Regions from separate parts of the Telluria sp. ZB2R32 genome, predicted to be linked through region 1. Evidence: predicted binding sites of a transcription regulator. Region 1 holds the regulator's gene; the other holds the start of a gene.

Region 1 (7,661 bases):
CGGCCCGGAAAAGCTGGCGCTGATCACCACCGACGCCTACCGTATCGGCGGCCACGAACAACTGCGTATCTACGGCAAGATCCTGGGCGTGATGGTGCACTCGGTGAAGGATGAAGCCGACCTGCGCATCGCCCTGAAAGAACTCAAGAACAAGCACACCGTGCTGATCGACACCATCGGCATGTCGCAGCGCGACCAGATGGTCACCGAACAGGTGGCCATGCTGGCCGGCGCCGGCGCCGACGTGAAACGCCTGCTGTGCCTGAACGCCACCTCGACCAACGAAACCCTGGCCGAAGTCGTGCGCGCCTACCAGGGCAGCGGCCTGCACGGCTGCATCATGACCAAGATGGACGAAGCGGCGTCGATCGGCAACGTGCTCGACGTGATCATCCGCCAGAAGCTGAACCTGCATTACATCTCGAATGGCCAGCGCGTGCCGGAAGACCTGCACCTGGCCGACCGCGCGCTGCTGGTCGACCGCGCCTTCCGCAGCCGCCGCGACGGCGCCAATCAATTGGATGATGCCGACCTGCCGCTGATGATGGCCGGCACCGGCAACGTGCACAAGGACGAGAGCCTGCGCGAGGTGCGCTTTGTCTAGTTTCGATTTCGACCAGGCCGAAGGCCTGCGCCGCATGCTGGCCGGCCCCAAGCCACGCATCGTCACGTTTTTATCCGCCACCCCGAGCGACGACAAGGGCGCGATGCTGGTCAACCTGGGCGCCTCGCTGGCCCAGGCCGGCAACGATGTCCTGATCGTCGATGCTTGCCGGCGCGACTATGGCGTCGCCCGCCGCCTGGAGATGGAACGCCACGCCAGCCTGCTGCAGGTGGCGCGCCAGGAATGCGCGCTGAACCAGGTGGTGCAGACCGCGCCCCAGGGTTTCAATGTGGCGCTGCTGGCGCGCGACGGCCAGGCGGCGGTGGATGCCGACGAAGCGCGCCGCCTGTCCAAGGCCTTCGACGTGCTGGTGAAAAAGCAGGGCGGCATCGTCATCGTCGATGGCGAAGTCGATGGCGACGGCGGCTTTGCGGTGCCGCTGCTGGCCGATTCCGAAATCGTGGTCCAGGTCTCGACCGGCGCCACCTCGATCACCAACGCCTATGGCCTCATTAAACGCCTGGCGCAGGCGCTGGGCCGCCGTCCGTTCGGCGTGCTGGTCACGGGCGCAAGCGAGGCAGAGGCGAAAGTGGTTTACGATAATATGTCGGCGGCAGCAAGCCGTTACCTTGCAGTAACGTTGAGTTCGATGGGCTCGGTGCCGGCGGACGAATACCTGCACCGCGCCGCGCGTCTTGGACGTTCGGTGGTCGATGCCTTTCCGCTGGCCGGGGCCTCGGTGGCCTTTCGCCAGCTGGCCGGGCGTTTTGCACTGTCCGGCATGACGCGCGGCGGCGCGCATTTTGGTTCCTGAGAAAAAAGAACAAGCATGTATACCGTCAAAGGAAAAGCCGACAAGAACCACCTGCTCACCGAGCACGCCCCGCTCGTGAAGCGCCTCGCCCATCAGATGAAAGCGAAGCTGCCGCCGTCGGTCGAGGTGGACGACCTGATCCAGGCCGGCATGATGGGCCTGCTCGATGCCATCAACCGCTACGAAGACAACCACGGCGCCCAGTTCGAGACCTATGCCGTGCTGCGCATCCGCGGGGCCATGGTCGACGAGCTGCGCAGCAACGACTGGATGCCGCGCAGCACGCGCTCGACCATGAAGAAGGTCGAGACGGCGATGACCAAGCTGCAGCAGCAACTGGGGCGTCCGCCCAGCGAGCTCGAAGTGGCGAAGTCGCTCGACGTGCCGCTGGCCGAGTACCAGGAAATGCTGTTCGAAGGCGGCGGCCACCAACTGGTGTACTACGAAGATTTCCACGACGAAGACGGCAACGACAGCTTCCTCGACCGCTATGCGGTGGATGAAGACGACCCGCTGCGCGCGCTGCTCGACACCGACTTCCGCTCGGCCGTGATCGCCGCCATCGACGCCTTGCCGCCGCGCGAGAAGATCCTGATGGGCCTGTATTACGAAGAAGAGCTGAACCTGAAGGAAATCGGCGCCGTGCTTGGCGTGTCCGAATCGCGCGTGTCGCAACTGCATACGCAAGCCGTGGCGCGCATGCGTGCTTCGCTCAAGGAAAAACTGTGGACTTCGCCAGCCTGATCGGCCTGGCCCTGGCCCTGGCCGGTCTGCTGGTCGGACACACGCTCGACGGCGGCCGTTTCGCTTCCCTGATCCAGCCGGCGGCATTCGCCATCGTCGTGGTCGGCACTTTCGGCGCCGTGCTGCTGCAATCCGAAGCGCGCACGTTTACACGCGGCATGCGCATGCTGCGCTGGGTATTTTTCCCGCCCAAAAACCGGCGCCAGCCGCTGTCGCGCGAGATTGCACTGTGGAGCCATACCGCGCGCCGCGACGGCTTGCTCGCGCTCGAGCAGTACATGGGAAACAAGGACCTGTTCGTGCAGAAGGGCTTGCGCCTGGTGGTCGACGGCATCGCGCCCGAGAAAATCCGCGGGCTGCTCGAGATGGAAGTGACCGCCTTCGAATTCGCCGAGCGCCAGGCCGCGCGCGTGTGGGAGTCGGCCGCCGGCTATGCGCCGACGATCGGCATCCTGGGCGCTGTACTCGGCCTGATCCACGTGATGGAAAACCTGTCCGATCCGTCGCGCCTGGGTTCCGGCATTGCCGTGGCCTTTGTCTCGACCGTGTACGGGGTCGGGCTGGCCAACCTGTTCTTCCTGCCGGTTGCGAACAAGCTGAAAGCCATCGTTGCCGACCAGGTCGCGCAATACGACATCCTGATCGAAGTGTTCCACGACATCGCCAGCGGCAACCATGCGCGCGTGGTCGAGGAGCGCGTCGCCAGCCTGCTGGTGAAACGCTGAGATGGCGAGAAAGCGTTATGACGAAGCGGAAGACCGCGACAGCCACGAGCGCTGGCTGATCTCCTACGCCGACTTCATCACGCTGCTGTTTGCCTTTTTTGTGGTCATGTACGCGATTTCGGTGGTCAACACCGGCAAGTACAAGACGCTATCGGATGCGCTGGGCGACGCCTTTGGCGGACGCCCGGACACGCCGCAGGCCAGCTCGACCGTCGAGCAACTTCCCCTGACGAACCTGATCGCACGCAAGCGCGCGGACGCGGCGCGGCGCGAGCGCGAACGGTTAAATACCCTGGCGCGCGACCTGAGCGCCTCGCTGGCGCCGCTGGTCCAGAACGGGCAGGTGCGCGTGAGCCAGACCGGGCGCGGAGTGACGGTCGAGATCAATGCGAAAGTCCTGTTCGAGGAAGGGCAGGCCGCGCTCGGCGGCGAGGCGCGCGCCACCCTCGGCTCGGTCGCCACCTTGCTGCGCGGCGAGCCGTATGCGATCGAAGTCGAAGGGCATACCGACAACCTGCCGATTGCCAATCCGCTATATCCGTCGAACTGGGAATTATCGACCGTGCGCGCCAGCAGCGTGGTGCGCCTGTTCATCGACAGCGGCGTGGCAGCGGGGCGCCTGACGGCGGTCGGGCATGCGGCGAACCAGCCGGTGGCGCCGAATACGGATGAGGCGGGCAGGGCACGTAACCGCCGGGTGACGGTGACCATTCTGGCCACCGTGCCGGATGGGGCGAAATAAAATTTCATTTTGACCGCATGGATGAAATATTGTTTCATCCGTGACGATGCGGCCGTCACTCTTGGTTTTTTCGGCCTGCGCCCGCACAATGAGCGACACAACCATATGGAGCTAAGTATGCAGCGCAGAATCATCCTGCTGGCCGCCTTGGGCGCGGCGAGCCTCCTGCCCGCGCTTGCGGGCGCTGCCGGAGAACCGACCGTGAGCGTGAAACACAGCATGGACCTCAAAACGCCACCGGGCAAGGTGCTGGTGGAAATGACGTTCACCAACCAGGGCAAGACCACGGTCTGGCTGCCGCGCGAGCTGGCGGCGGGAAGCGAACTCACGGGCGCGCGCTTCGACTTGCGCGACGCCGGCGGCAAACCGATCGCCTACACCGGCAAGATGGTCAAGCGCGCCGCGCTCACCGCCGCCGATTACCAGCCGCTGGCACCCGGCAAGATGCTGACGAATACGATCGACATTACCAACGCCTATGCCTTCGCCAAGGGCCGCCACAACTACAACATCGGCTACAACGGTCTGGTGCTGGCGGACGTGAAACAGCTCGACAAGCCGCTGGAATTTCCCGCGCGGCCCGTCTCCTTTATCGCCACCCTGAAATAAAAAGGTCCCGGCGTGCCGGGACCTTTGGCCTGCCGTGTTAGTTCAGCGCCGGCGTATTTTCGGCAAAGTACTCGTGGTTATCGGCGTTCTTCACTGCCGCGGCCGGATTGCTGATCGCCAGGCTGGCGGCGCCGCTCTGGCCGTACACGTTGTCGTCGGTGTTGGCGATGATGTCGAAGTGGCTCATCTCATGCACCAGGGTGCCGCCCTTCGAATCGGTGCCGCTCATCGGCGCCGTCCAGAACGCGTTGCACACGTAGATGCGGTACGGCTGGGTCGGGTACACGTAGGCGTAGTAGCTGTCCTTGCAGCTGCAGTCGACCACCACGTTCTGGTTATCGAAGGCGTTCTTGATCTTGCCGTAATTCGCCTTGACGGTCGCCACGCGCGACGAGTTCACGGTGCCGAACCATTTCGTATAGCGCGGACCCATGCTCGTCTTCGCCATGTAGGTGACCGAGCTATTGCTCATCGTTTTGGCGGCTGCGATGGCCGAGGCGATCGTGCTCTGCTGCGAGGCGGTGCACGACGCATAGCTCAGGCCTTGCGTGGTCGCCATGCCGCCGCCGGCATTACCTTGCTTGAGCGCCTGCATGATGGGCGACTCGGCGCCGCGCGGCAGGCGGCCTTCGATGTACACCTGCGCCGCTTGCGACTGCAGTTCGCCGATGTCGCGGGCGGCTGCCTTGTCCGCTACGGCACGGGCCGCGGTGGCGCCCTTGTCGTTGGCCAGGAACAGGTCCGGAGAGGCGGTGCGGTAGGCAATCGCATAGTCGCCGCTGACGCTCATGTCGTACAGCGACGACAGCTCGACCCTGGTCGTGTGCGAGGCGCCCGGCTTGAGCAGGTAATAGTCGGCCTGGGTCGGCTTGGCGCGCTTGATCAGGGCGCCGGTATAGGCGACCGGCGCGCCGTCGCGGGTGACCTCGAACAGCGGCGCCGACAGGCCCTCGAACGGCGTGCGCGCCTTGAGCACATACTGCGGGGTGGCCGAGGTGTTGGTGATGGTGACCTTCACGTACACGTCGTCGCTCGGGCCGAGCGCCGCCTTGTCCAGGGCCACGTCCACCTTCACGCCGTTCGACCCTGCCTGCGCGGCGGCGGCGAGGGTCAGGGCTGCGATACCGAATGCCGACTTCCAGATGCTGTTCGAGCTCATGTGTAACTTCTCCGTATGTTGTTTGTCGTGGCCGATTGTTCGGCCATTCTTTTGATGGGTTTTTCGCATGAGATCTGACGTCGATCAGAGAAAACCCACCCCCATACTGGCGAATTCATGAGCTGACAGCAATGCAATTCGGATCGTGTGTGGCATCCGTTTGCGAAAAAGTAACAATGTTGCAGTTTGTTTGTGCGCCGCTGGATTTCATATTCCTTTCATGCTAGCGCGTATTGACGGGCGTTGAACTAGTTATATGGCGCTGGCCCTGTGCTTCGCCGCCGGGCGTGAGCCGAGCGTCATTGGGCGCACCGCCCACGGGCTTTAATGTTGCGCCGACAGGAAATCCTGTGGTCCAACGATGTGCATGCGCTTTTCAACCAGCACGTTTCCGATCGCCCGCGATCCGACATCGTTCAGATGTCCCGCGTCCCGGTACAGGGGGATATCGCCCAGCATGGCGTGACAAAGGCCGTTGCTGCAAATGGCCTGGTTTGGATCGACGAAATGCAGCACCGGGAAGTTCGCTTTCAGTTCCGCAAACAGCGTGTCCCACATCCGGTTCGGCTCCTGTTTTCTGTCGCAGTTTTTTATACTTCCGTTCAACAGGCGGCGTACCGGACAGTTGGCGTTTTCGGTACCTTCGTTTGCAAGAATAATAATTGGCTTTGCACCTGCGGCAATAATGGCAGCGACCGAGTCATTCAAGCCTTTTTTTACATCGGCGAGTTCGCCCGCGGTGCGAAGGGAGTGCCATGAACCGGCCAGGATGACATGCTTGTATTTGCTCAATGAAATGTGGTTGTAGATGAACGCATTTCTGGCCTTGCATTTCTGCGCATACGAGTCCTGCGCACCGAAGCCCATGCCTTTCACCGGCAGGCATCCGTCCATGGTGTAGTCCATCACTGAAATCCGGTCGTTTTTTGCCAGGATGTCCACCATGCCGGTAAAGTGATTTCCATAGGAGTCGCCAATGAGCAGGGCATCGGCCGCCTTGCCGGGGGTGCCGAGGAGGCACGACGCCGCTGGCTTGCGATCGTAATTGAATGCCGAGGAATGGCAGTCCGGCCGCAGCTCGTTCGGGGCAGTGGCAATGATCTGTTCATACTTGGGAACGCGGGCGTCGAATCTGCCCGGCACGCCCCCGGTGTGCGCCACGCCGACGAAAGCAAGGGCAACGGCCGCAACCGGGGCAAGATAGCGATAACCAACGACAGCCCCGAATTGCATTTTCCCGCCCGATTGCCGGAACGGACGTTCCACGAACCGCCATGATGCCCAGCCCAGGCAAATCGCCAGCAGGAAGAGGAGCGTACCGGTAAGCATGTCGATGCGAATGCCGAGGTAATGTATAAACGCAATCAGCGGCCAGTGCCACAGATAGAGGGAATAAGAAATCAATCCAACCAATACCAGCGGCTTCACAGCCAGGAGCCGGGCGGTGAACGAACCTGCATTTTCTCCAGCCGCGATCAGAAAAGCGGCGCCCAGGCATGGGTAGAGCGCATTCAATCCGGGGAAGGAAGATTTTTCGTTCAATAAATACAGACTGCCGAACGTGAGCAGAAGCCCTGCCGCGCCGAGCACATGCGAGGTGCGCAGGCCTGGCGGCGCTTTTCGATAGAAAAAGAAAATGGCGAGGGCGCCGCCGATGAAGAGTTCGAAGAAGCGGGTGGGAAGCAGGTAATAGGATGCCGACGCCGCATTCCGGGTTCCGAATTCAGACAGGACGATGGCGGCGACGATGCCGATGCCGATCATGCTATTCCTGTACGCAGGCCGCAGGCGGGCAATCACCAGCAATAGCAGCGGCCAGACAACGTAGAACTGTTCTTCTACCGACAATGACCAGGTATGCAGAAGCGGCGCTTCGTCGATTCCGGACGAGAAGTAACTGCCATATTCACGCCAGAAAAACACGTTGGATACACCAAGGCTCGAATAGATGGCGCTTTTGAACATCCTTACCAGATCGGCAGGAGAAAGAATGAACAGACTGATCGCCGATACGATCGCTATCAAAACGAAAAGCGCCGGTGCAATGCGATTGATCCTGCGCTTGTAGAAGTCGGAAAAGCTGAAGGTGCCGGCCGACATCTGGCCGTAGATAAGAAGGGTAATGAGATAACCCGAAATCACGAAGAAGATGTCGACGCCGGCAAATCCTCCAGGTACCAGCGATTTGTCGATGTGGAAAAAGACAACGCTCAGTACGGCGATTGCACGCATACCGTCGATGTCGGGCCGGTAGGCGACGTGCT
Region 2 (7,661 bases), 750 kb from region 1:
GCCCGACCGTTGGGCCTTCCTGTACCGGGTGATCTGGCGCTGGCAGCACGGCGAGCACGACGTGCAGTCGCCGGCCGATGCCGACGGCGGCAAATTGCACGCGATGGTCAAGGCGGTGCGCCGCGAGGAGCACGACATGCATGCCTATATCCGATTCCGCGAGCGTCCGCTCGACGCCGGCCCGCCGCAGTTCGCCGCCTGGTTCGAGCCGCGCCACGACGTGCTGCCGCAGGTTGCCGAGCATTTCAGGAACCGCATGGGCGGCGTCACCTGGATGATCGGCACGCCCGAGGCCAGCGTCATGTGGGACGGCGCCACCCTGCACCATACCGGCCCGCTGATGTCGAGCGCGGCCGACCTCGACGACGCCGGCGAAGCCCTCTGGCTCACCTATTACCGCAGCATTTTTAACCCGGCGCGTGTCAACGCTCAGCTGATGCAAAGCCATATCCCGTCGCGCTTCTGGAAGAATCTGCCTGAAGGCGCGATCGTCCCGCAAATGGTCAGCAATGCCGAACTGGGCGCGCGCAGCACCGGCCAGGCCCAGGCGGTGGGCCGGCAAAGCGGGCGCACGATCGCGATCGCGCCCGCCGACGCCCAACCCGAACGCCAGCAACCGTCGAAACTCGACGAATGCCGCCGCTGCGAACTGTGGCAGTTCGCGACGCAAGCCGTCGGTGGGGAAGGGCCGAAGCGGGCGCAGATCATGCTGGTGGGCGAACAGCCGGGCGACCAGGAAGACCTGGCCGGCAAAGCCTTTATTGGACCGGCCGGCAAGCTGCTCGACCGCGTGTTCGAGAGCGCCGGCCTGGACCGGCGCGAGATCTATCTCACCAACGCCGTCAAACATTTCAAATGGGAGCCGCGCGGCAAGCGGCGCCTGCATAAAACCCCGGCGCAGCGCGAGGTCGAGGCTTGCCACTACTGGCTCGACAAGGAGCTGGCGGCAGTCAAGCCGAAGGTGATCGTGGCGCTGGGCGCGACCGCCCTGAAATCGGTGTTGGGGAGCGGCAGCGCGAAACTGGGCGAGTCGCTCGGCAAGGCGATCCGCCATGGGGAACACTGGGTCGTCACCGTCTATCACCCGTCCTACATCCTGCGCGTGCCGGACGAAGAGACCAAGCACCAGGCGTTCAAGGTAATGGTCGACGGGTTCAAGTTGGCGCAGTCATTGCTGGAGCGCCCCGCGTAGGGTGGGCCGGGCCACGAATGGCACTTGTGCCCACGCGGTACAGCATGTGCCGGTCGAAATGCATTTCGATTTGCACACGCCGCACCGCGTGGGCTCGAGAGCCCGCCCTACACAACCATCATTTTGCCGGCATCACCGCCACATCGAAACGCACCAGATCCCCGGCGCTGACCTGCTTCGCGGCGCCCGGCGGCGTCACCGTCCCGATCGCAAACCCCGGCTGCACCTGCACCACCGACAAGGTCCCGACCGGCGTCTCGACGGCGCCGAGCGGCACCAGCGGGTCGGCCCCGTACACCTGCTGGCGCGGGTCGGCGCGGTAGATCACCAGCTGGTCGCCCGGCGCCAGCGACGAGGTGCTGCCGGCATCGATGAAGATGCGCTCGCCCTGCACCTGCACCACCTTCGCCATGAACGGCAACGCGGCGATATCGGTGGAGACGGCGGCGATGCCTTCGTCGAGCGCGCGCAGGATCGCGCCGCCGAATGGCGTGGCGGCAAAGCTGGCACTGCCAAACGGTTTATCGCGCCCGACGCGGCGCGCGCCGACCTGCTCGACCAGCACATTGCGCCGCGCGACCAACGCTCCACTCAAGCCGTCGTGCACGTACAAGGCGATCTCGATGCGGCGCGCATCCTTCTTGATCAGGCCGTAATAGGCCGGCTGCTCGTAATTGCCGGCGTCGACGATTTCGCCCGAGATCACGAACTGGCCGTCGTACATCGATGCCAGGCGGCGCACGGCCGCCGTGTCGGTGCTCGGGCCGTCCACGCCGGGAGAAATCACGTAGGGGCTTTCCTTGCCGAGGAATTTGCTGCTCGCGCCCATCCGGCGCAGCAATTCCTGCGGTAGCCGAACGGCGATGTCGTCGACGTCGTCCAGTTGCGGCGAGCGGCGCACGCGGAAGGGCGTGACGACGATTTTCTTTTTATAGGCCAGCGTGGCGCCGCCGCGCGGGCGCGCCTCTTCTTCCTTCACTGCGATGCGCACGTGCAGCAGCTGGCCAGTCTGCCATTCGCGCAGCACCGTGTAGCGCTCGAAGTCGGCGGCCGGTTGCACGCGGCTGCTCTCGAACGCCTTGCCGCGCGTGGACGCGCCGGCGGCAACGTCGACGCGGGCGCCGCTGCGCAGGCCCAATTGTTCGAGGGCGTCGCGGATGGCGCCCTGGCGCGCACGCGCAAGGCCACCTTCGGCGATCGCGGCGACGCCTTCGGCTTCGGCCGGCGCGGCGGCGGCAAATAACGGAAAGTGAAGCAGCAGCGCCAGGAGGGCGCTACCGAGAAGCCGCAGCTTACTGGGCATGGTAGAACGACGCGCCGTAGGCAGCGCCAGGGCCGGCGTTGCCCACCATGGTGCGGGCGTTCTTCGCCACTGCCGGGGCGGCGTGTGGGGCAGGGTCGCGAGCTGGAACTGGGATGCGCGCCGCATTGGTGTCGAAATCCATCTCCACGGTCGTTTCGTAGGTGCCGTCGTCGCGCTGGGCGACGTTGGTCACGCGCGCGCCACGGATGAAGGCGTCAATATACACCTTGAAACTGTCGTCCTTGAGCGCCAGCGAGGCAACCGTGCTGCCGCCTTCGATGCGCAAGCCATAGACCTGTTCGGCCATCGAACGGTAGGCATCCAGGCGCGCCGCGCGCATGGCCAGCAGCTTGCGCTGGGCCGGCGAAACGCGCTCGCATTCGCCATTGCAGGAAGCCATGTTGACGGCGCCATAACCGGTGGCGTGCAGGGTCACGATCGCCGGCTGCGCGAGCGCGGCCGGCGGGGAGGAAGTGCGCATGCTGCCGCAGGCGGACAGCAGCGAGGCGGCGGCAAAGACGAAGATGGCGGCGAATTTCATGACGGATCCATAATGAGTGCATGCGCGCATCGGCGCGCGATCATCTGGATAACGACCGCCTGCCCCGGATCTTGATGGTTCAGGGAAATATTTATGCGCGTATCCAGATGAGTGAGTATTCGTGATATTCAATATACATATGGCTCTTGTAACATCTTGTTTCTTGCTTATATCGCTAGATGACAACACAATGTCCTCCAGCTAACTACCGAAGGATGTAACCATGCTGTTGAAACGTGTCGTCACCGCACTGAGCCTGTGTTTCCTGAGCCTGCCCGTCCTGGCGCAGACCGCAGCCGAGCCCGCTGCTCCCGCCCCTGCGCCTTCCGCAGCCACTGCTGCCACTGAACCCACGACGGAAAGTGGCGAACCGGTTCCCCAACAGGTGCTCGTCTCTGGCAGCCGCCCCGGCCCGGGCGTGTGGAAGGTCTCGAAGGATGACCATGTGATGTGGGTGTTCGGCACCTATTCTCCTTTGCCGGCCGGGATGGAATGGCATTCACGCGGCGTCGAAAAGGCAATTGCCCAGTCGCAGGAATACCTGAAGCCGCCGGGAGCAAGCGTCAGCGTCGGCTGGGGCGCCGTGACGGCCTTGCCTTTCCTGATTGGCGTCAAAAAGAATCCGGACGGCGCGGAACTGAAGGACTTGCTGCCGCCGGAGGTGTATGCGCGTTGGCGTCCGCTGAAGGAGGTTTATTTTGGCAACGACAGCGGTATCGAGCGCGAGCGTCCCTCCTTCGTCGCGGCCGAATTGTCGAACCGCGCACTCAAGCAGGCAGGCCTCACGAGCAGCAGCGAGATCGGCAAAACCATCGACAAACTCGTCGGGAAGCACAAGCTCAAGGTCACTGATCCTACGCTGCGGGTCGAGGTCAAGGAACCGGGCAAGGCCGTGCGCGACTTCAAGAAGTCGGCCATGGACGACATTCCTTGCCTTGCCAAGACCATTGACCGGCTCGACCGCGATCTCGTCGCGATGCGTGCCCGCGCGAACGCCTGGGCGGTCGGTGACTACGAGGACATCCGCAAACTCGATTACGGCGAACGGGCCGCCTGCCAGCAGGCCGTGCTGAGCAGTTCGCTGGCAAAGAACCAGCCTGAGCTGCAGACGCTGAACGAACGTTCGCTGGCCGCCTGGGTGGCCGCCGCGGAAAAGGCGCTGGCGACCAACGCGAGCACGTTCACGGCCGTGCACATCAAGGAAATCCTGGACCCGAAAGGGGTAATCGCCACGCTGCAGGCCAAGGGATATACGGTCGAGCCGCCCAAATGAAACACAGGCCGGCGCCCTGTGCGGGGCGGCGGCCTGTCGTTTGTTGCAGGTTCGATGCAGGGCAAGTAACTGCCCCGCCATCTGCTTACATGGCTTGCGACTTGCGGCGTGCAGCCGCGAAACCCAGCAGGGCAATGCCGACCAGGGCGAAGGTGCCTGGTTCCGGCACGTCGGCCGGTGGTGGCGGAGGCGGAGGCGTCACGATGCTGCCGCCGAAGCCGGACAGCTTGAAGTAATCGTTGCCGTTGCCAAAGCCGAGGCTGCTCGGCTGGCCCGAATAGGCCGTGTTGTAGGCACTGATCAGCCACCACGACGCCGTCTTGACTTCGCCGGTATTGTTGAAGCTGAGCGCAGTGCTCGGCGTCAGGGTCGAAAAGTCGCCCATCCACTCCCAGCCTTCCGTACTCTTCAGGTCCGACATCATGCTATTGGTGAGCAATGGTGCGCTGTCGCCCGTGTAGCGCAGGATGCTGACGTCGGCATCGCCGCTACGCCAGCCGATCGAGACCTGGTCCAGGGCGAAGTTGGCCGAACCGAAATTCACCAGGATCGCCTCGGTGGCGCCGTTGTTGTCCATCGCATGCTGCGGATTGGAGAGCGATTCGTTCTTGCTGGTGATGCCGATACCGGAACCGGCATAGTAGGTCATCGTTGCGCTCTTGAACGTGCCGGTGTTTTGCGCCGACCAGGCCGTGACGGTGGCGCCGTAGCTGGTACCGCCGGCATTTGCTGCGCAGTGAATCACGCTGGTAGTCGTGCCGCCAGCCGTGCAGGTCTTTTCCGAATACGAAATTGGTCCGGCAACAGCCAGGCCGTGTGCCGCGACGAGTGCGATGCTTCCTGCAATGCTGCCGAATTTGTTCAGTTTCATGGAATTCCCCAAGAATGTTGTATTTCTAAAAAGATACGTTCATTTACATATTACAATAAATAAAACGTTTTTTGCAACAAAAATTGCTTTTTTTTAAATTCCCGAGTGGTGTTGTGTGCTTGGAACACCGTAAAGGTGTCTGCGCCCATCAAGACTGAGGCGGTGCCCAGACCAGCTGAGCCGCATTGGAAGGTTGGCAGCGGGGCATGATCCCGCGTAGAATGAGAGCAATGCGGGTGTAGCTCAATGGTAGAGCCGAAGCTTCCCAAGCTTAAGACGAGGGTTCGATTCCCTTCACCCGCTCCATCCCACGGCGCCAGCTCGCGCGCCATCTTGCACAATTTCCAGAACTACATAAAACGGTGATTGCGTTATCATGACCGTTGCACTTTGCATATGAACCCGAGTCGGGCGTGCAGGGTAATCATCACTGGTCGTCGAATCTGGAAAAGGTGGAAAGAATGAAGCTGTCCCGTGTCATGGATGTCGCCTCGCAATACATGCGTGCACAGTTGTATGCGATGTCGTCGATCAAGCGCCTGTCGGACGTGCATTTGCTGTGGGGGCCGATGTACGCGCGTACCAGTCTCGGCCTTGGCGCCAAGTTCTTTTCGCTGTACAGCCTGGCCGAGGTGCCGAAGCGCACCTGGTCGGACTACCTCGACAACGAGCCTTTGAAGAAGCGTTATGCGGCGATCACGTCGCACGAGGCGCGCGAACTGGCCGACAACAAGATCATGTTCTTCGAGCATTGCCGCCAGCACGGCATTCCGACTGCCAACATCGTGGCCCTGATTACCCGCGCGTCACCCGCAGGCAGCACCATCCCGCACTTGCTCAGTGCCGCCGATCTGGAAAAGGTACTGGTGCCGGGCGAGTATTTTGTCAAACCGAGCAATGGCTCGCACGGCAAGGGCACCTTTTCGCTGACCGTCACCGCAACGAAGGTGCGCTGGAGCGGGGGCCACGAGGGCAGCTTCGAGGACCTGGAGCGCTATTGCGCCCCGATACTGGCCTACACGCGAGCGCTGATCGTCCAGCCCAAACTGTCGAACCACCGCGCCATCAAGTCCATCACCCAATCAAAAGGCTTGTCGACGATCCGCGTCGTCACCTTCCGCCACGCGGGCAAGATCGAAGTCATTGCCGGGGCCGTGCGCATCGTCGTCGGCGAGTCCGACGTGGACAATTTCTCGCACGGCGCCAGCGGCAACCTCGTCGCCGGGGTCGACGTCGCCCGGGGCACGATGATCACCTCGATCGGCTCGAAGTCGAAGACCTGGCCGGCCATGCGCGAAGTCGCGGTGCACCCCGGTTCGGGCGCATCGATCATCGGCGTTCAGCTGCCGTACTGGCCCGAAGTGCTGGCGCTGGTCACCCGGGCCCACGAGACGATCGCAGGCCTGCACACGGTCGGCTGGGATGTGGCGATCCTCGAAGATGGCCCGGTGATCGTCGAAGCGAACTGGCGTTACGACATCGATATCCTGCAAGTCGCCTATAAAAAAGGTTTTAGGAAAGTTATCGACGACAAGCTGGCCAGCTGATCAGAACGGCAGCGGTGCATCGCTCTCCGGCGCGGGCAGCGAAATATCGATCTCCTGCAACTGCAGCGTCTCCAGCTGCAGCAAGGCCAGCAATTCTCCGGTCTGGAACGACGCATACGCGCGAAAGCCGTTCGGTTGCACCGACACCAGCATGACCGGCTTGGCCGGGAAATGTTCCGCGACTTTCCGGATGACCGGTTCCGCCGCACCTTTTACTGTAAACCGCGGTTCGACGATGGCGACCACGATCGGTGAACCATGCGGGGCAAACTGGGTGACGTGTACTCGCATCAGATCCGGTCGCTTTCCTTGCGCACCACGCGGCCGATGACCAGGCAGCCGTCGCCCTCGCAGGCGCGCCGATAATAAGTACGCTGGTCGGGGTTGTCCGAGGCCAGCCACCAGCGCCCGCCATCCTTTTGCATGCGCTTGACGACGGGTTCGCCGTTGAAATTGACGGCAAACACCTGGCCGGCCGTGGGTTTCCTGTCGGCGGTGTTGATGACGACGATATCGTCTTCGTACAGGGTCGGCTCCATGCTCTGACCCTTGACCAGGATCGCAATCAGCTTGCCTGGGTTGAGTCCCTTGCGTTCGACCCAGTCGCGGCGCATGCCGACCGTGCCGCCATCGTGGTGCTCGGGTTCGGTCTGGAAACCGGTGACGCCTGCGGACAGGCGTAATTTCACCATCGGCACCTGAATAAACGTGTCGTCGCTGGCGTCGGAGACGACCACGCGCATGGCGCCGGGAAAGAGGGCGGCGGGATCGCTGCCGCGCAAGCCGTCGATGATGGCGGCCGGCAGGCTGCGACCGGTGACCTTGGCGATCGCCAGCAACTGCTGCAGGCTGGGACTGTGCTTTTCGGTCTCCCAATGCGAGATGTTCGCCTTGGTATGGCCACGCGCCGTGCCGAGCTCGAAAGCGAGCTTGG

The links. Region 1 encodes FliA, which starts transcription of late flagellar genes. Its sites were predicted from a motif close to CTAAAGTTTNNNNNNNNNNNGCCGNTA; they were not measured.
Region 2: the regulator FliA is predicted to act here: its motif matches at 3,086-3,112, upstream of AC56LG_RS08905 (LPP20 family lipoprotein).

What each region holds. Positions count from the first base shown of each region.
Region 1 covers NZ_JCASIG010000002.1:114,103-121,763, reverse strand. Annotated here, with positions in the region: gene flhF (flagellar biosynthesis GTPase FlhF) at 1-604, shown strand, start outside; gene AC56LG_RS05555 (MinD/ParA family ATP-binding protein) at 597-1,418, shown strand; gene AC56LG_RS05550 (RNA polymerase sigma factor FliA) at 1,434-2,162, shown strand; gene AC56LG_RS05545 (flagellar motor protein) at 2,144-2,887, shown strand; gene motD (flagellar motor protein MotD) at 2,889-3,629, shown strand; gene AC56LG_RS05535 (hypothetical protein) at 3,747-4,238, shown strand; gene AC56LG_RS05530 (M35 family metalloendopeptidase) at 4,276-5,397, opposite strand; gene AC56LG_RS05525 (acyltransferase family protein) at 5,722-7,661, opposite strand, start outside.
Region 2 covers NZ_JCASIG010000002.1:864,470-872,130, reverse strand. Annotated here, with positions in the region: gene AC56LG_RS08915 (UdgX family uracil-DNA binding protein) at 1-1,192, shown strand, start outside; gene AC56LG_RS08910 (flagella assembly protein FlgT middle domain-containing protein) at 1,311-2,495, opposite strand; gene AC56LG_RS08905 (LPP20 family lipoprotein) at 2,485-3,036, opposite strand; gene AC56LG_RS08900 (TraB/GumN family protein) at 3,266-4,309, shown strand; gene xdp1 (exosortase-dependent surface protein XDP1) at 4,395-5,180, opposite strand; tRNA gene AC56LG_RS08890 (tRNA-Gly) at 5,413-5,486, shown strand; gene AC56LG_RS08885 (sugar-transfer associated ATP-grasp domain-containing protein) at 5,642-6,727, shown strand; gene AC56LG_RS08880 (hypothetical protein) at 6,728-7,018, opposite strand; gene AC56LG_RS08875 (S24 family peptidase) at 7,018-7,661, opposite strand, start outside.